2 regions of the Streptomyces cynarae genome follow, and region 2 is predicted to be linked to the other one. Evidence: riboswitches for the same ligand, from Rfam matches in the RefSeq annotation. Region 2 holds a riboswitch; the other holds the start of a gene.
The links. Region 2 has a riboswitch for cobalamin ahead of N8I84_RS30045 (Nickel transporter NicT). Riboswitches for the same ligand answer to the same signal wherever they lie in the genome.
Positions count from the first base shown of each region.

Region 1 (7,607 bases), 4.4 Mb from region 2:
CTCGGCCGCAAGGGCGGCGTGGTCCGCTGGTCCACCGCGACCCGGATGCTGACCGCGTGGGTTCTGACGCTCCCGGCGGCCGGCCTGGTCGGCGCGGGCGCCGAACTCCTCACCAAGCAGGGCACCTGGGGCACGGTCGCCACCGGCGTGCTGCTGGTCGCCGGCGCCGGGGTCATCTGGACCCTGTCGCGCCGCAAGCCGGTCACGGTGGACAACGTCAACGACATCGAGACGGAGCCCGCGGGCGTCGTCACCGCGGCGATCGCGGCGGTCATCCCGCCCCCGGCGGGCCCCGTCGCCGCGGCCGACAGCGCGGCGCCCGGCACCGCCCCGGCGGACACGGACGCCACCACCGACCTGCAGGCCACGATCCCGGCCCCTGACGGCCCCTCCGCGGAGCCGGCCCCCGCCGCCACGGTTTAAGGAATCACCACTCATGAAGATCGACTGGGCAGCCCTCGGCTCCGTCTTCGGCGTCAGCCTCGGGGTCACCGTGGCCCTGGTGGCCCTGTTCACCCTGGGCGTCGTGGGCCTCACCAAGAAGGACTCGGCCCGGGGCGGCGCGGCCGCCCTGGCGGCGACCGGCGCCTACGCCTGCTTCGCGGCCTGCGCGGCTGCGGTCGCGTACGGTATCCATCTGATCGTCGCCTGACGGCCGGAGCACTTCGGAATCGCACACGCAGCGCTGTCGCTGCGCGTCACCCCCGCAGCGGTGTCGCTGCGGGGGTTTCTCGCGTTACCGAGGTCAAGGGGTCCGCGAGTCGCGTTGCCGGACGGCCGCCGTCGCCCGGCCCAGGACACGGAGACGCTCCGCGACCGGGGTGAGGCCCCACCACAGGCCCGCGCAGGCGGCGGCCGCGATGGTGACCACCAGCCACACGAGGGCCCGCGCCGGGGTCCCGGGCACCAGCAGCGCCGCCAGCGCACCGATGCCGACTGCGAACATCCCCGTCGTCAGGGAGAAGAGTGCCAGCGGAGCCGCTGCCGCCAGCGAGGGGTGCGGCGCGTGGGGACCTCCCGCGCCTGCCGAGAATTCCTTGGCCCTGTCCCCCATGTGGGTCCCTCCCGTCCTCTGGACGGTTCGCTCGGACGCCGTCCACTGCCGGGTTTCTCGAGTCCGGCCAGCAAAGCACACCCCGCCGTACGGCGAAAGACGAGCACCGGACCGGTGCGCCGTTTCGAGTCACGCGCCGGAACGCACGCCCCTGGACCACCTACTGGGACCGTCACTTCACAACCAAAGGCGCGATTCGGGCAACTGACGCGATTTCAGTGGTGTGGGACTCAGCACACCACAGCGTCGCAGGTCAAGAGCAAGTTGACGGCTGTTCTGGGTGCGTGGTGGACTGCCGGAGCCAGTACGGCGGCAGGAGAGGAAGCCGGTGCGAGTCCGGCGCGGTCCCGCCACTGTCACCGGGGAAGAACTCCCCGGGAGCCAGGAACTCTCGCCGCCGGTCTCGTCGAACCAGGGCGTGGACACCCTGAGTGAGGACATATCGCCATGCGCGGCTGCCGATTGAGGTTCTGTCACCGAGCACTGTCCGACCGCACGGTCGGCTGAGCCGATGGGTGCCGATCGCGTCTTCGCGTACGGCGCCGCCGCCGGCCTCCTCGGCGACCTCCTGCTGGGCGATCCACGCCGCGGGCATCCGGTCGCCGCGTTCGGGCGGGCCGCGGCGGCCGTGGAACGGGTGCTGTGGCGGGACCACCGCGGGTGGGGCGCACTGCACACCGCCGTCTGCGCCGGGGGTGCCGTGACAGCGGCGGCGCTCGCCGCATCCGCCGTACGTCCCTCCCGTACCGCCGCCACGGCCCTGACTGCTGCCGCCACCTGGGCCGTGGTCGGGGGCACGTCGCTCGCCCGGGAGGCAGGCGCCATCGGGCGCGCCCTGGAGGCGGGGGACGTCGAGGCCGCACGCGCCCGGCTGCCGCATCTGTGCGGGCGGGACCCGCAGGCGCTGGACGCGGACGGGATCGCCCGGGCGGTCGTCGAGTCCGTCGCCGAGAACACCTCCGACGCCGTGGTGGGCGCGCTCGCCTGGGGAGCCGTCGCCGGGGTGCCCGGTCTCGTGGGTTTCCGCGCCGTCAACACGCTCGACGCCATGGTCGGGCACAAGTCGCCCCGCTACCGGCGCTACGGATGGGCCTCGGCGCGCCTCGACGACGTCGCGGGATGGCCGGGAGCACGGCTCACCGCCGTTCTCGCGGCAGCGGCGGGCCCCGATCCGCGGGGCGCGGTACGCGCCTGGCGCGCCGACGCCGCGAAGCACCCGAGCCCCAACGCCGGGCCCGTGGAGGCGTCGTTCGCGGGCGCCCTGGGTGTGCGGCTGGGCGGAACGCTGTCGTACGGGGGGCGCGTGGAGCACCGGCCCGTGCTCAACGCGGCCGGGCGCGCCGTCCGTACGGACGACATCGAGCGGGCCGTACGGCTCTCCCGGCGCGTGAGCGGGCTCGCGCTCGGCATCACGGTCGCCGGGCGCCTGGCGGCCCGAAGGCTTCTCGCGAAGGGACGGACGTCATGAGCGGCGGACTCCTCGTCGCCGGTACCACCTCCGACGCCGGCAAGAGCGTCGTCACCGCCGGTATCTGCCGCTGGCTCGTACGGCAGGGGGTCGAGGTCGCGCCGTTCAAGGCGCAGAACATGTCCCTGAACTCCTTCGTCACCCGCGAGGGCGCCGAGATCGGGCGGGCGCAGGCCATGCAGGCCCAGGCGTGCCGTATCGAGCCGACCGCGCTGATGAACCCCGTGCTGCTCAAGCCGGGCGGCGAGCAGAGCAGCCAGGTCGTGCTGCTGGGCAAGCCGGTCGGTGAACTGAGCGCGCGCGGGTACCACGGGGGTCGGCAGCAGCGGCTCCTCGGCACCGTGCTGGACTGCCTCGCCGAGTTGCGGGGCACGTATGACGCGGTGATCTGTGAGGGGGCCGGCAGCCCGGCGGAGATCAACCTGCGGCGCACCGACATCGTGAACATGGGGATCGCCCGCAACGCCCGGCTACCCGTGCTCGTCGTCGGCGACATCGACCGCGGCGGTGTCTTCGCGTCCTTCTTCGGGACGGTGGCGCTGCTCTCGCCCCAGGACCAGGAGCTCGTCGCCGGATTCCTGGTCAACAAGTTCCGCGGGGACGTCAGCCTGCTGGAACCGGGCCTCGACATGCTGCGGGACCTCACCGGGCGGCGCACCTACGGAGTCCTGCCGTTCCGGCACGGGCTCGGGATCGACGAGGAGGACGGGCTCAGGGTGTCCCTGCGGGGCGCGGTCCGCGAGTCCGAGGTGACCGCCCCCGTCGGTGAGGACGTGCTGCGCGTCGCCGTCTGCGCGATCCCCCTCATGTCCAACTTCACGGACGTGGACGCGCTGGCCGCCGAGCCGGGTGTGGTCGTCCGGTTCGTGGACCGGCCGGAGGAGCTGGCGGACGCCGACCTCGTCGTGATCCCGGGAACCCGGGGAACCGTCCGCGCCCTGGAGTGGCTGCGCGAGCGCGGCCTCGCGGACGCCCTCGTCCGAAGGGCCGCGGAAGGGCGGCCGATCCTCGGCGTCTGCGGCGGCTTCCAGATCCTCGGCGAGCACATCGAGGACGAGGTCGAGTCGCGCGTCGGCAGTGTCCAAGGGCTCGGAGTGCTGCCCGTGCGGGTGCGGTTCGCCCGCGAGAAGACCCTCACCCGGCCGGCGGGGGAAGCCCTCGGCGAGCCCGTCGAAGGGTACGAGATCCACCACGGGGTCGCCGAAGTCACCGGCGGCACACCCTTCCTGGACGGCTGCCGGGTCGGGCAGACCTGGGGCACCCACTGGCACGGGTCCCTGGAGTCGGACGGCTTCCGGCGGGCCTTCCTGCGCGAGGTGGCCGCCGCCGCGGGCCGCCGCTTCGTGCCGTCCCCCGACACCTCGTTCGCCGCGCTGCGCGAGGAGCAGCTCGACCGGCTCGGCGACCTGATCGAACAGCACGCGGACACGGACGCGCTGTGGCGGCTCATCGAGTCCGGCGCGCCGCAAGGACTGCCTTTCATCCCCCCGGGAGCGCCCGCATGAGCACAGTGTTGTTGTTGTCGACCGCCGACACCGATCTGCTGGCGGCCCGTGCCTCCGGCGCGCCCTACCGGATCGGCAACCCGACCCGGGTGGACGTCGCCGATGAGCTTCCGGGGCTGATCGAGGGCGCGGACATCGCCGTCGTACGCCTGCTGGGCGGCAAGCGCGCCTGGGAGGACGGACTGGCCCGGCTGAAGGCGGCCGGCATCCCGACCGTGCTGCTCGGCGGGGAGACCGTCCCCGACGCCGAGCTGATGGCCGAGTCGTCCGTACCGGCCGGTGTCGTGGCGGAGGCGCTGAAGTACCTGGTCGAGGGCGGCCCCGCCAACCTCACCGAACTCGCCCGGTTCCTGTCCGACACGGTGCTGCTGACCGGCGAGGGCTTCGACGAGCCGCGGAAGATGCCGGAGTACGGCGTCCACGGCGCGCGCCCGTTCAGCGAGGACCGTCCGACCGTCGGCGTGCTCTTCTACCGGGCCCACGAACTCAGCGGCAACACCGCCTTCGTGGACACCCTGTGCGACGCGATCGAGGCGCACGGCGCCAACGCCCTTCCCGTTTACTGCGGTTCGCTGCGCGGCGCCGACGCCGGGCTGTACGAGGTCCTCTCCAAGGCCGATTCCCTGGTGGCCACGGTCCTCGCAGCAGGCGGCACGCACGCCTCGCAGGCCTCGGCCGGCGGTGACGAGGAGTCCTGGGACATCGGCGCGCTGGCCGAGATGAACGTCCCGGTGCTGCAAGGGCTGTGCCTGACCTCCTCGCGCGCCGCGTGGGAGGCGTCGGACGCCGCCCTGTCCCCCATGGACGCGGCGATGCAGGTCGCCATCCCGGAGTTCGACGGCCGGCTGATCACGGTCCCGTTCTCCTTCAAGGAGCAGGGCCCGGACGACGTCCCGGTGTACGTCGCCGACCCGGAGCGGGCCGCGCGGGTCGCCGGGATCGCCGTACGGCACGCGCGGCTCAAGCACAAGCCGAACGCGGAGAAGAGGATCGCGCTCGTCTTCACCGCGTACCCGACCAAGCACTCACGGGTCGGCAACGCGGTCGGCCTGGACACGCCCGCTTCGGCGGTACGGGTGCTGGACGCGCTGCGGGAGGCGGGGTACGGCCTCACCGAGTACCCGGCGGGCGGTGACGAGCTGATCCACCGCCTCATCGAGGCCGGCGGTCACGACGTGGAGTGGCTGACCGAGGAGCAGCTGGCCGCCGCCCCCGCGCGCGTGCCGCTGGCCGACTACCGGGCGTGGTTCGAGAAGCTCGACCCGGAGCTGAGGGACGCGATGACCGAGGCGTGGGGTGAGCCGCCGGGCTCGTTGTACGTCGACGGCGACGACATCGTGCTCGCCTCGCTCCAGTTCGGGAACGTCGTGGTCATGATCCAGCCGCCGCGCGGCTTCGGCGAGAACCCGATCGCGATCTACCACGACCCCGACATGCCGCCGTCGCACCACTACATGGCGGCCTACCGCTGGCTGGAGAACAGTTTCGGCGCCGACGCCGTCGTCCACATGGGCAAGCACGGGACGATGGAGTGGCTGCCCGGCAAGGGCCTCGGTCTCAGCAGGGGATGCGCGCCGGACGCCGTCCTCGGCGACCTGCCCCTGATCTACCCCTTCATCGTCAACGACCCCGGCGAGGGCACCCAGGCCAAGCGGCGTGGCCACGCCACCGTGGTCGACCACCTCGTACCGCCGATGGCGCGAGCCGACACCTACGGCGACCTGGCCAAGCTGGAGCAGCTCCTCGACGAGTACGCGCTGGTCTCCGACCTGGACCCGACCAAGGCGCCGACCGTACGCGCCCAGATCTGGACGCTGGTCAAGGCGGCCGAGCTCCACCACGACCTGCATGTGGACGAGCAGCCGGACGACGACGAGTTCGACGAGTTCGTCATGCACATCGACGGCTATCTGTGCGAGATCAAGGACGTGCAGATCCGCGACGGCCTGCACGTCCTGGGCGGCGGCCCGGTCGGCGAGCCGCGCGTCAACCTGGTGCTCGCGGTGCTGCGCGCCTCGCAGGTGTGGGGCGGGCAGGCGAACGCGCTGCCCGGTCTGCGTGCCTCGCTGGCGGAGCACTTCGGCCTGGTGGAGAAGGAGCTGCTGGCGGAGCCCGGCGCTCCGGTGAAGGTGCCGGTGGAGCTGACGGACCTGGTGGAAGGTCCGTCCCGTACGGCGGCTGACGCGATCGACCTGCTGGAGCAGCTGTGCCGGCGGATCGCGGAGGGGATGGAGGCGCGCGGCTGGGCGGCCTCCGAGAGCGGTGCTCTGGTACGGGAGGTACTGGGCACCGAACACCCCGACGCCGTCGCGGTGCTGGAGTTCGCGTGCACGGAGGTCGTGCCCCGCCTCGCCCGCACCACCGACGAGATCGGACACATCCTCAAGGCGCTGGACGGCGGTTACGTCCCGGCGGGCCCGTCCGGCTCCCCGACCCGCGGCCTGGTCAACGTCCTGCCGACCGGCCGCAACTTCTACTCGGTCGACCCCAAGGCGATTCCGTCCCGCCTGAGCTGGGAGGTCGGTCAGTCACTCGCCGACTCCCTGGTCGCCCGCTACCTCCAGGACACCGGCGAGTACCCGAAGTCCGTCGGCCTGACGGTCTGGGGCACGTCCGCGATGCGCACTCAGGGCGACGACATCGCCGAGATCCTGGCCCTGCTGGGCTGCCGACCCGTCTGGGACGACGCCTCGCGCCGCGTGACCGGGTTCGAGGTGATCCCGCTGGAGGAGCTGGGCCGCCCCCGTATCGACGTAACGGTCCGCATCTCCGGGTTCTTCCGGGACGCGTTCCCGCACGTCGTCGGTCTGATCGACGACGCGGTGCGCGCGGTGGCCGAGCTGGACGAGCCCGCCGCGAAGAACTTCGTGAAGGCGCACGCCGACGAGGACACCGCCGAGCACGGCGACCGGCGGCGCGCCACGGCCCGTGTCTTCGGCTCCAAGCCGGGTGCGTACGGCGCCGGTCTGCTGCCGCTGATCGACGCCCGCAACTGGCGCTCCGACGCCGACCTCGCCGAGGTGTACGCGGTGTGGGGCGGCTACGCGTACGGGCGCGGGCTCGACGGGCGGGCGGCGCGCGGGCACATGGAGACGGCGTTCAAGCGCATCGCCGTCGCCGCGAAGAACGTCGACACCCGCGAGCACGACCTCGTCGACGCCGACGACTACTTCCAGTACCACGGCGGCATGGTCGCCATGGTGCGCCACCTGACGGGGGCGAGTCCCGAGGCGTACGTGGGCGACTCGGCCGTGCCCGACCAGATCAAGACCCGCACCCTCGGTGAGGAGACCCACCGCGTCTTCCGCGCCCGCGTGGTCAACCCCCGCTGGATGGCGGCCATGCGGCGCCACGGCTACAAGGGCGCCTTCGAGATGGCGGCGACCGTCGACTACCTGTTCGGGTACGACGCCACGGCCGGGGTCGTCGACGACTGGATGTACGAGAAGCTCAGCGCGGAGTACGTCTTCGACGCCGAGAACCGGGACTTCATGAAGAAGTCCAACCCGTGGGCGCTGCGCGGCATCACGGAACGACTCCTGGAGGCCGCCGACCGGGGCCTGTGGGCCGAGCCGGACGC
Region 1 is NZ_CP106793.1:2,169,709-2,177,315, forward strand. It holds gene N8I84_RS10235 (inorganic phosphate transporter) at 1-423, shown strand, start outside; gene N8I84_RS10240 (hypothetical protein) at 437-652, shown strand; gene N8I84_RS10245 (hypothetical protein) at 746-1,054, opposite strand; gene N8I84_RS10250 (DUF397 domain-containing protein) at 955-1,230, opposite strand; cobalamin riboswitch at 1,325-1,465, shown strand; gene N8I84_RS10255 (cobalamin biosynthesis protein) at 1,566-2,522, shown strand; gene N8I84_RS10260 (cobyric acid synthase) at 2,519-4,027, shown strand; gene cobN (cobaltochelatase subunit CobN) at 4,024-7,607, shown strand, end outside.
Region 1: another riboswitch for cobalamin. It lies ahead of N8I84_RS10255 (cobalamin biosynthesis protein); the one in region 2 lies ahead of N8I84_RS30045 (Nickel transporter NicT).

Region 2 (7,607 bases):
GCGGTCGCCGGGATCACGGGCCTGGCCGAGGAGGACATCCGCCGGGCGGCCCGGCTCATCGGCGAGTCGAAGGAGTGGACGAGCTGCTGGACCATGGGGCTCAACCAGTCCACGCACGGCACCTGGAACACCAACGCGCTCGTCAACCTGCACCTCGCGACCGGCGCGATCTGCCGTCCGGGCAGCGGCCCGTTCTCCCTGACCGGGCAGCCCAACGCCATGGGCGGCCGCGAGATGGGCTACATGGGGCCGGGGCTGCCGGGTCAGCGGTCGGTGCTCGTGGAGGAGGAGCGGGCGTTCGTCGAGGAGCTGTGGGGGCTCCAGCCGGGCACGGTGCGTGCGGACGGGGTGGGGCGCGGGACCGTCGAGATGTTCCAGAAGATGGCGGACGGCGATATCAAGGCCTGCTGGATCATGTGCACCAACCCCGTGGCGTCCGTGGCCAACCGGAAGACGGTCATCGAGGGCCTGGAGGCCGCCGAGTTCGTCGTCGCCCAGGACGTCTTCGCCGAGACCGAGACCAACGCCTACGCCGACGTGGTCCTTCCCGGCGCGCTGTGGGCCGAGGCAGAGGGCGTCCTCGTCAACAGCGAGCGCGGGCTGACCCTCGCCCGGCCGGCGCTGGACCCGCCGGGCGAGGCGATGGCCGACTGGCGGCTGATCGCGGCGGTCGCGCGCGAGATGGGGTACGCGGAGGGCTTCTCCTACGACAGCGCCGAGGAGGTCTTCGAGGAGATCAAGCGCGCCTGGAACCCGAAGACGGGTTGGGACCTGCGCGGGGTGACCTACGACCGGCTGCGGACCGGGCCCGTGCAGTGGCCGGCCGCCCGGGAGGACGGTCCGTCGCGCAATCCGATCCGGTACGTCGACGGCGGGCTGACGTTTCCCACTCCGAGCGGCCGGGCCGTGTTCCACGCGCGCCCCCACATGCCGCCCGCCGAACTGCCGGACGACGACTTCCCGTTCCTGCTGAACACCGGGCGGGTGCAGCACCAGTGGCACACGCTGACCAAGACGGGGAAGGTCGAGAAGCTCAACAAGCTCAACCCGGGGCCCTTCGTGGAGATGCACCCCGAGGACGCGGCCGCGCTCGGGATCTCGGACGGCGACCGGGTGGAGGTGGCCTCGCGGCGCGGGCGGGCCGTGCTGCCCGCGGTGGTGACGGACCGGGTGCGGCCGGGGTGCTGTTTCGCCCCCTTCCACTGGAACGACCTGTTCGGCGAATATCTGAGCGTCAACGCGGTGACAAATGACGCGCTCGACCCGGTCTCCTTCCAGCCGGAGTTCAAGGTGTGCGCGGTGGCGCTGGCGAAGGTCGCCGAGCCGGCCGGCCCTCGGCGGCCCCGTCCCGGCGGTCACGCGGGTCCCGGTTCCCGTCGCCCCGACCGCCGCCGACCCCTTCGGCCTCACCCCCGCCCCTCCGCCGGTCCTGAGCGCCCAGGAGCGCCAGTACCTCACCGGCTTCCTCGCGGGCCTCGGTTCCGGCGCCCCCGGGGTGCCCGTGCTGCCGCCGGACGCGCCCTTCAGCCCGGAGCACGCCCTGTGGGTCAACGGCGTCCTCGCCGGCATGTACTCCCGGGCCGGCAGCGCGCCCGAAGGCCGGGAGCCGGCCGGCCGTGAGGTCGTCGTGCTGTGGGCCTCGCAGACCGGGAACGCGGAGGAGTTCGCCACGGCCACCGCCCAGCGGCTCACCGCGACCGGACACCGGACCACCCTGGTCGGCATGGACGAGGCCGACGTCGGGCGACTGCCGCATGGTGCCGATCTTTTGCTGATCACGAGCACGTTCGGCGACGGCGACGCGCCCGACAACGGCTCCGGCTTCTGGGACGCCCTCTCCGGCCATGAGGCTCCGCGCCTGGACGGTGTGCGCTTCGCCGTGCTGGCCTTCGGCGACTCGTCGTACGACGACTTCTGCGGACACGGGCGCCGCCTGGACGCGCGCATGCAGGAGCTGGGCGGGGTGCGCCTGGCTCCGCGCACCGACTGCGAACCCGACTACGAGCCGTCCGCGGACGCCTGGCTCGAGTCGGTCCTCACGGCGCTCGGCGGCGCCCCGGCGGCGGCCCCGCGCAACCGAAGCCGCCAAGCCCGCCCCGGCGACCGCCCGCCTCGTCGGCAACCGGCTGCTCAGCCTGCCCGGAGCGGGCAAGGAGGTGCGCCGGTTCACCTTCGACACCAGCGGGACCGGCCTCACGTACGAGACCGGGGACGCGCTCGGTGTGCGCCCGGTCAACTCCCCCGCGCTCGTTGAGGAGTGGCTGGAGGTGACGGGCATCGACCGCGCCGCCGCCGTCGAGGTCGCGGGAGCCGGGGAAATACCCTTCGCCGAAGCACTGCTCAGGCATCTCGACATCACCCGGATCACCCCCGACCTGCTGCGCTTCGTCGCCGAACGCACCCGGGACGACCGGGAGCTGCGGCAACTGCTGCGCCCCGACAACAAGGACGGCCTGGCGCGCTGGTGCTGGGGCCGGCAGGCCGTCGACGTGGCGGCCGAGTACGCGGTGCGGGCCTCGGCCGAGGAATGGGCCGGAGTGCTCAAGCGGTTGCAGCCGCGGCTGTACTCGATCTCCTCCAGCCCGCTCGTCGACCCCCACCGGGTGTCGCTGACCGTGTCCGTGGTGCGCTACGAGAGTCTGCGCGGGCGGCCCCGCGCCGGGGTGTGCGGCGGCTTCCTCGCCGACGCGGAGCCCGATGCGCCGGTGCCGGTCTTCGTGCAGCGCTCGCCCCACTTCCGGCCGCCGACGGACGGCTCGACCCCGATGGTGATGGTCGGACCCGGCACCGGGGTCGCCCCTTTCATCGGTTTCCTCCAGGAACGCCGCGAACTCGGGCACACCGCGCCGAACTGGCTGTTCTTCGGCGAGCAGCACCGCGCCACCGATTTCTACTACGAGGAGGAGCTGACGAAGCTGCGGGAGGACGGCGTGCTCACGCGCCTCGACACCGCCTTCTCCCGCGACCAGCGCGCCAAGGTCTACGTCCAGGACCGGATGCGCGAGCACGGCCCCGAGCTGTGGCACTGGCTCCGGGACGGCGCCCGCTTCTACGTCTGCGGGGACGCCTCCCGCATGGCCAGGGACGTCGACAAGGCGCTGCGGGACATCGCCGTCCTGCACGGCGGCCTGAGCGAGGCGGAGGCGGCGGCTTACGTGAAGCAGCTGGCAGCGGAGAAGCGGTACGTGCGGGACGTCTACTGACGTCCACCGGGGCCACACCGGAATCTTCACCTCCGGGCGCTCGGTGTTCATGCTGTCCACCTACGTTCCTGGCGTGCACTTGGCAGAAGTGAAGGCGTCGACGAGCACCCGGTGGGTGCGCCCACCGGTGGCACGCGACGAGGACGAACCGGACCGGGTCCCCGCGCAGTGGCACCGTGTTCTCACGTTGCTCGCGAACATCAGCCTGTTCATCGGCACGCGCGGCGTGTGGAACAGTGCCGCCGGCCATCAGCCGCTGATCGCCGCGGTGATCTCGGTCTGTTACGTGTCGATCCTGGTGACGGGCGTACTGACGCTGGTGGTACGGAGCAGCCGCTCGCTGGCGCGCCTGGATCTCGTGGTGCTGGTGACGGGGATCACGCTGGTCTACTGCGCGACCGGCATGCGGCACGGCTACAGCGACGAGTCGATCCTCACGATCCAGGCCGCCCGCGAGCTGCTGCACGGAAACCCGGTGTACGGGCAGGCCTGGCCCTGGCTGTTCGGGCACCACAGCTCCGTCGCCTACACCACCACCGTGGACGGCGGTTACGACTACACCTACGCCTATCCGCCTCTGACCGCGATGCTCACCGCGCCGCTGCTGTCGATCGGCCACGACGCGCTGCCCGAGGTCCTGGTGCCCACCACCGCGATCGTCCTCGGCGCGATCGTCATGTGGAAGATGCTGCCGACGCCGTGGCGCTCGGCGGCCACCATGGTCTGCCTGGGCTTCGGCCTGATCCCGATGTACGCCCGGCTCGGCTACCCGGCGGTCCTCGCGCTGGCGTTCCTGATCCCGGTGGTGGTGCGCTGGACGCGGATGGGCACGGGCGGCCCGGCCGACTGGCTGCGGGCGGCATGCCTGGGCGCGGCCTGCGCCAGCCAGCAGTTGCCGTGGTTCCTGACCCCGTTCCTGCTCGCCGGCGTCTACGCACTGCGGCGCGGCGAGCTGGGGGCACGCGAGGCGGCCCTCGCCGTGGGGCGGATCGTGGGTATCGCCTCCGGAACGTGGCTGCTGATCAACGGGTACTTCATCGTGACCGAGCCGCGCACCTGGATCGAGGGCATCGTGCTGCCGTTCACCCAGGGTGCGACCATCCACGGCCAGGGCCTGGTCGGCATCTCCCTCTACTACACCGACGGCAGCGACCGCCTGTCCTGGTACTCGCACGCGAGCATGCTGCTGGCGGCGGGTCTGCTGGCCCTGTTCGTGCTGTTCGTGCGCCGGCTGGGTCCGGCAGCGACCGTGCTGCCCTGGTGCGCGTTCTTCCTGGCGACCCGTTCGCAGGACGGCTACTACCTGATGATGACGCCGCTGTGGCTGGCTGCGGCGGTCACCGCGCCGCCCTCCGCGTTCGCCACCGCGTGGCAGCCCCGGCTGCTGCACGGCCGGCGGACGGCCCGCACGGTGCTGGCCGGGGCCCTGGTGGCACCGGCCCTGGTGGCCGCGACGCTTGCGGCGACCGGACAACCGCCGTTGCGCATGCAGACCGTCGGCTCCACCCGGAAGGCCGCGACCGTCAAGACGCTCACCGTCCGTGTGAACAACACCGGCGACTCCGCCGTCCAGCCCCACTTCATGATGACGACCGGCCACGGCGAGAGCCTCTGGTGGAAGGTGCTCCAGGGTCCGTCGTCCGTCGGCGCCCACGCCACCGCCACTTACCGGATCCAGGCGCCGGGCAAGGGCTTCACCGTCCCCGGGAAGGGCGTCCGTGTCCGGCTGCGCGCCTTCACCGAGTCGCCGCTGACGCTGTCGAGCCAGGACATCCACCTGGCACCGCAGAAGGACCCGGCCTCGCACGGGAAGTGAGCCGTCCGAGGAACCGATCCGTCCTCAGGTCACCTGCTTGAGCAGCTCGTTCACCACGGGGTCGATCACCCGGTAGCGGACGATCCGCCCCTCCTTCTCACCCGCCACCACCTCGGCCGTCCGCAGCAGCCGCAGCGCCTGCGAGACGGCCGGGTCGTTCATACCCGTCGCCACCGCCAGGTCGGAGACGGCGAGCGGCCCGGCCCGGTGCAGGGCCAGCAGCAGGGCGAGCCGGCCGGGGTCGGCCAGCAGCGAGAAGCGGTCGGCCCAGGTGCGTACGGCCTCGGGGGCACCGATGGCCTCGATGGCCTCGCAGACCCGGTGGCCGTCGATGGTGCGCCTGCCGGCGCGGTCGGCGGGGACGAGATGCATGCGCACATTCTCCCAGGCGCCCCCGTGTGATCTTGGATACCTACGGATACCTGCGCAACTGTGCAGCCTTGCAGGCGTCGCCGCCCCGGCCCTAAGGTGGCCGGGCCGTGGTGTTCGGGAAGACCGGTGAAAGTCCCCAGGGACTCAGGCCGGAGCGGCCCTCGCCACTGTGATCGGGGAGTTCCCGTCCCGTGCCGCCCGCCTCCAGCGGGTGGCGCCACTGGCTGCACGTCGGCCGGGAAGGTAGGGGCGGGCGCGGTGATCCGTCAGCCAGGAGACCGGCCACGGCATCTCACGAAGTGATCCACGAGGTGCTGGAGCCTGACCGTATGACCCTGACCGACCCTGCCCTGCCCGAGGCCGCCTCCTTCCGTTGGCGACGCGAGGACACCCTGCGGACCGCCGGGCTGCTGGCGGTGATCGCCGCCCTGCACGTGGCCGCGTTCGGCGTGCTGTTCCTGCTGGTGGTGCCCGAGCACTACCAGATGGGCTCCAAGGCGTTCGGCATCGGGCTCGGTGTCACCGCGTACACGCTGGGCATGCGGCACGCCTTCGACGCCGACCACATCGCGGCCATCGACAACACCACCCGCAAGCTGATGGCGGACGGCAAGCGTCCGGTGTCGGTCGGGTTCTGGTTCGCGCTCGGGCACTCCAGCGTGGTGGTGGTGCTCGCCGCGCTGATCGCCGGAGGCACCCAGCTGGCCGGGCGCCTGATGAACGAGAACTCCCGTACGCACCAGGTGCTCGGCGTGCTGGGCACGACGATCTCCGGCTCGTTCCTCTATCTCATCGCGGCCCTCAACCTGGTGGCGCTGATGGGCATCCTGCGGGTGTTCCGGGCGATGCGGGCGGGGACGTACGACGAGAAGGAGCTGGAAACCCACCTGGACTCCCGGGGTTTCATGAACCGGATCCTCGGCCGCTTCACCCGGTCCATCAGCCGCCCCGGGCAGATGTTCCCGCTCGGCTTCCTGTTCGGCCTGGGCTTCGACACCGCTACCGAGGTCACTCTGATGGTGATGGCGGGCAGCGGGGCGGCGGCCGGGCTGCCCTGGTACGCGATCCTGTGCCTGCCGCTGCTGTTCGCGGCCGGGATGAGCCTGTTCGACACCCTCGACGGCACGTTCATGAACTTCGCGTATCAGTGGGCCTTTTCGAATCCGGTGCGCAAGGTGTTCTACAACCTCACCATCACCGGGCTGTCGATCGCGGTGGCCTTCCTGATCGGCACGATCGAGCTGGTCGGAGTGCTCCACGACAAGCTGGACCTGCGGGACGCGGTGACGGGCTGGATCGCCGGGCTCGACCTCGACAACGTGGGCTTCGTCATCGTGGGGCTGTTCCTGGTGGTGTGGGCGGCGGCCCTCACGTACTGGCGGCTGGCCAAGGTGGAGGAGCGCTGGGCTCCCCGCCCCGCCGACGGCAACTGACGCCGGCGGGGCGGTGGCCGGTCACTCGCCGCTGGAGGAAGCGGAGGCGCCGCTGCGGCCGCGGGCGATCGCGAAGACCGCGGCGGCAAGGCCCAGGACACCGACGACCAGACCGGCGATGCCGAGCCCGCGGGCGGTGGAGTCACTGGTGGCCGCGACCTTCGTCGTGGTGGCACTCGGCTTCTCCTCGGTGCCTGCGGGAGCCGCGGTGGAACCGGCGCCCTCCGCCGTGCCCTTGGCGGTCAGCTGGAGCACCGGCGCCGGGTTCTCCGGCTCGTCCTGCCCCTTCTGGGCCTCCTCGATCCAGCGGACGACATTTCCGTCGGAGTAGGTCTGCAGCGTCTTGAACGTCAACTGGTCGGCGTTCTCCGGAAGTTGACCGAAGGCGACGTTGAAGTCCTGGTACTGGCCGTGCCGGATGCGGCCGCCGGTCCAGGTGATCTGGGAGACCGCGTCGGTGATGGTGCCGTCGTCCGTCTTGACCGGGGTCTTGAGCTTGGTGGTGGTCACCTGCGCCGTCCAGCCGTCCTGCGGACTGACCAGCACGCCCAGGATCGGGTGGTCGGTGGGCAGGAAGACCTGCACCTTGGTGGTCGCGGCGGTGTCCTCCTCGTTGGGCACCCGGAAGGTCAGCACACCGTCGGTGGCGCCCTTCGCGTAGCTCTCGGGGTGGACGGTGACATGGGCGAAGGCCGCGCCGGCCGCGGTGAGGACACCGGCGGCGGCGAGTGCGGCGACGGTGGTGGCGCGGCGCAGGGTGGTACGCATCGGGGACATGGGTGG
Region 2 is NZ_CP106793.1:6,605,862-6,613,468, reverse strand. It holds partial or broken gene N8I84_RS42850 (molybdopterin-dependent oxidoreductase) at 1-3,203, shown strand, start outside; gene N8I84_RS30055 (hypothetical protein) at 3,277-5,019, shown strand; gene N8I84_RS30050 (ArsR/SmtB family transcription factor) at 5,044-5,391, opposite strand; cobalamin riboswitch at 5,483-5,692, shown strand; gene N8I84_RS30045 (Nickel transporter NicT) at 5,721-6,824, shown strand; gene N8I84_RS30040 (YcnI family protein) at 6,846-7,601, opposite strand.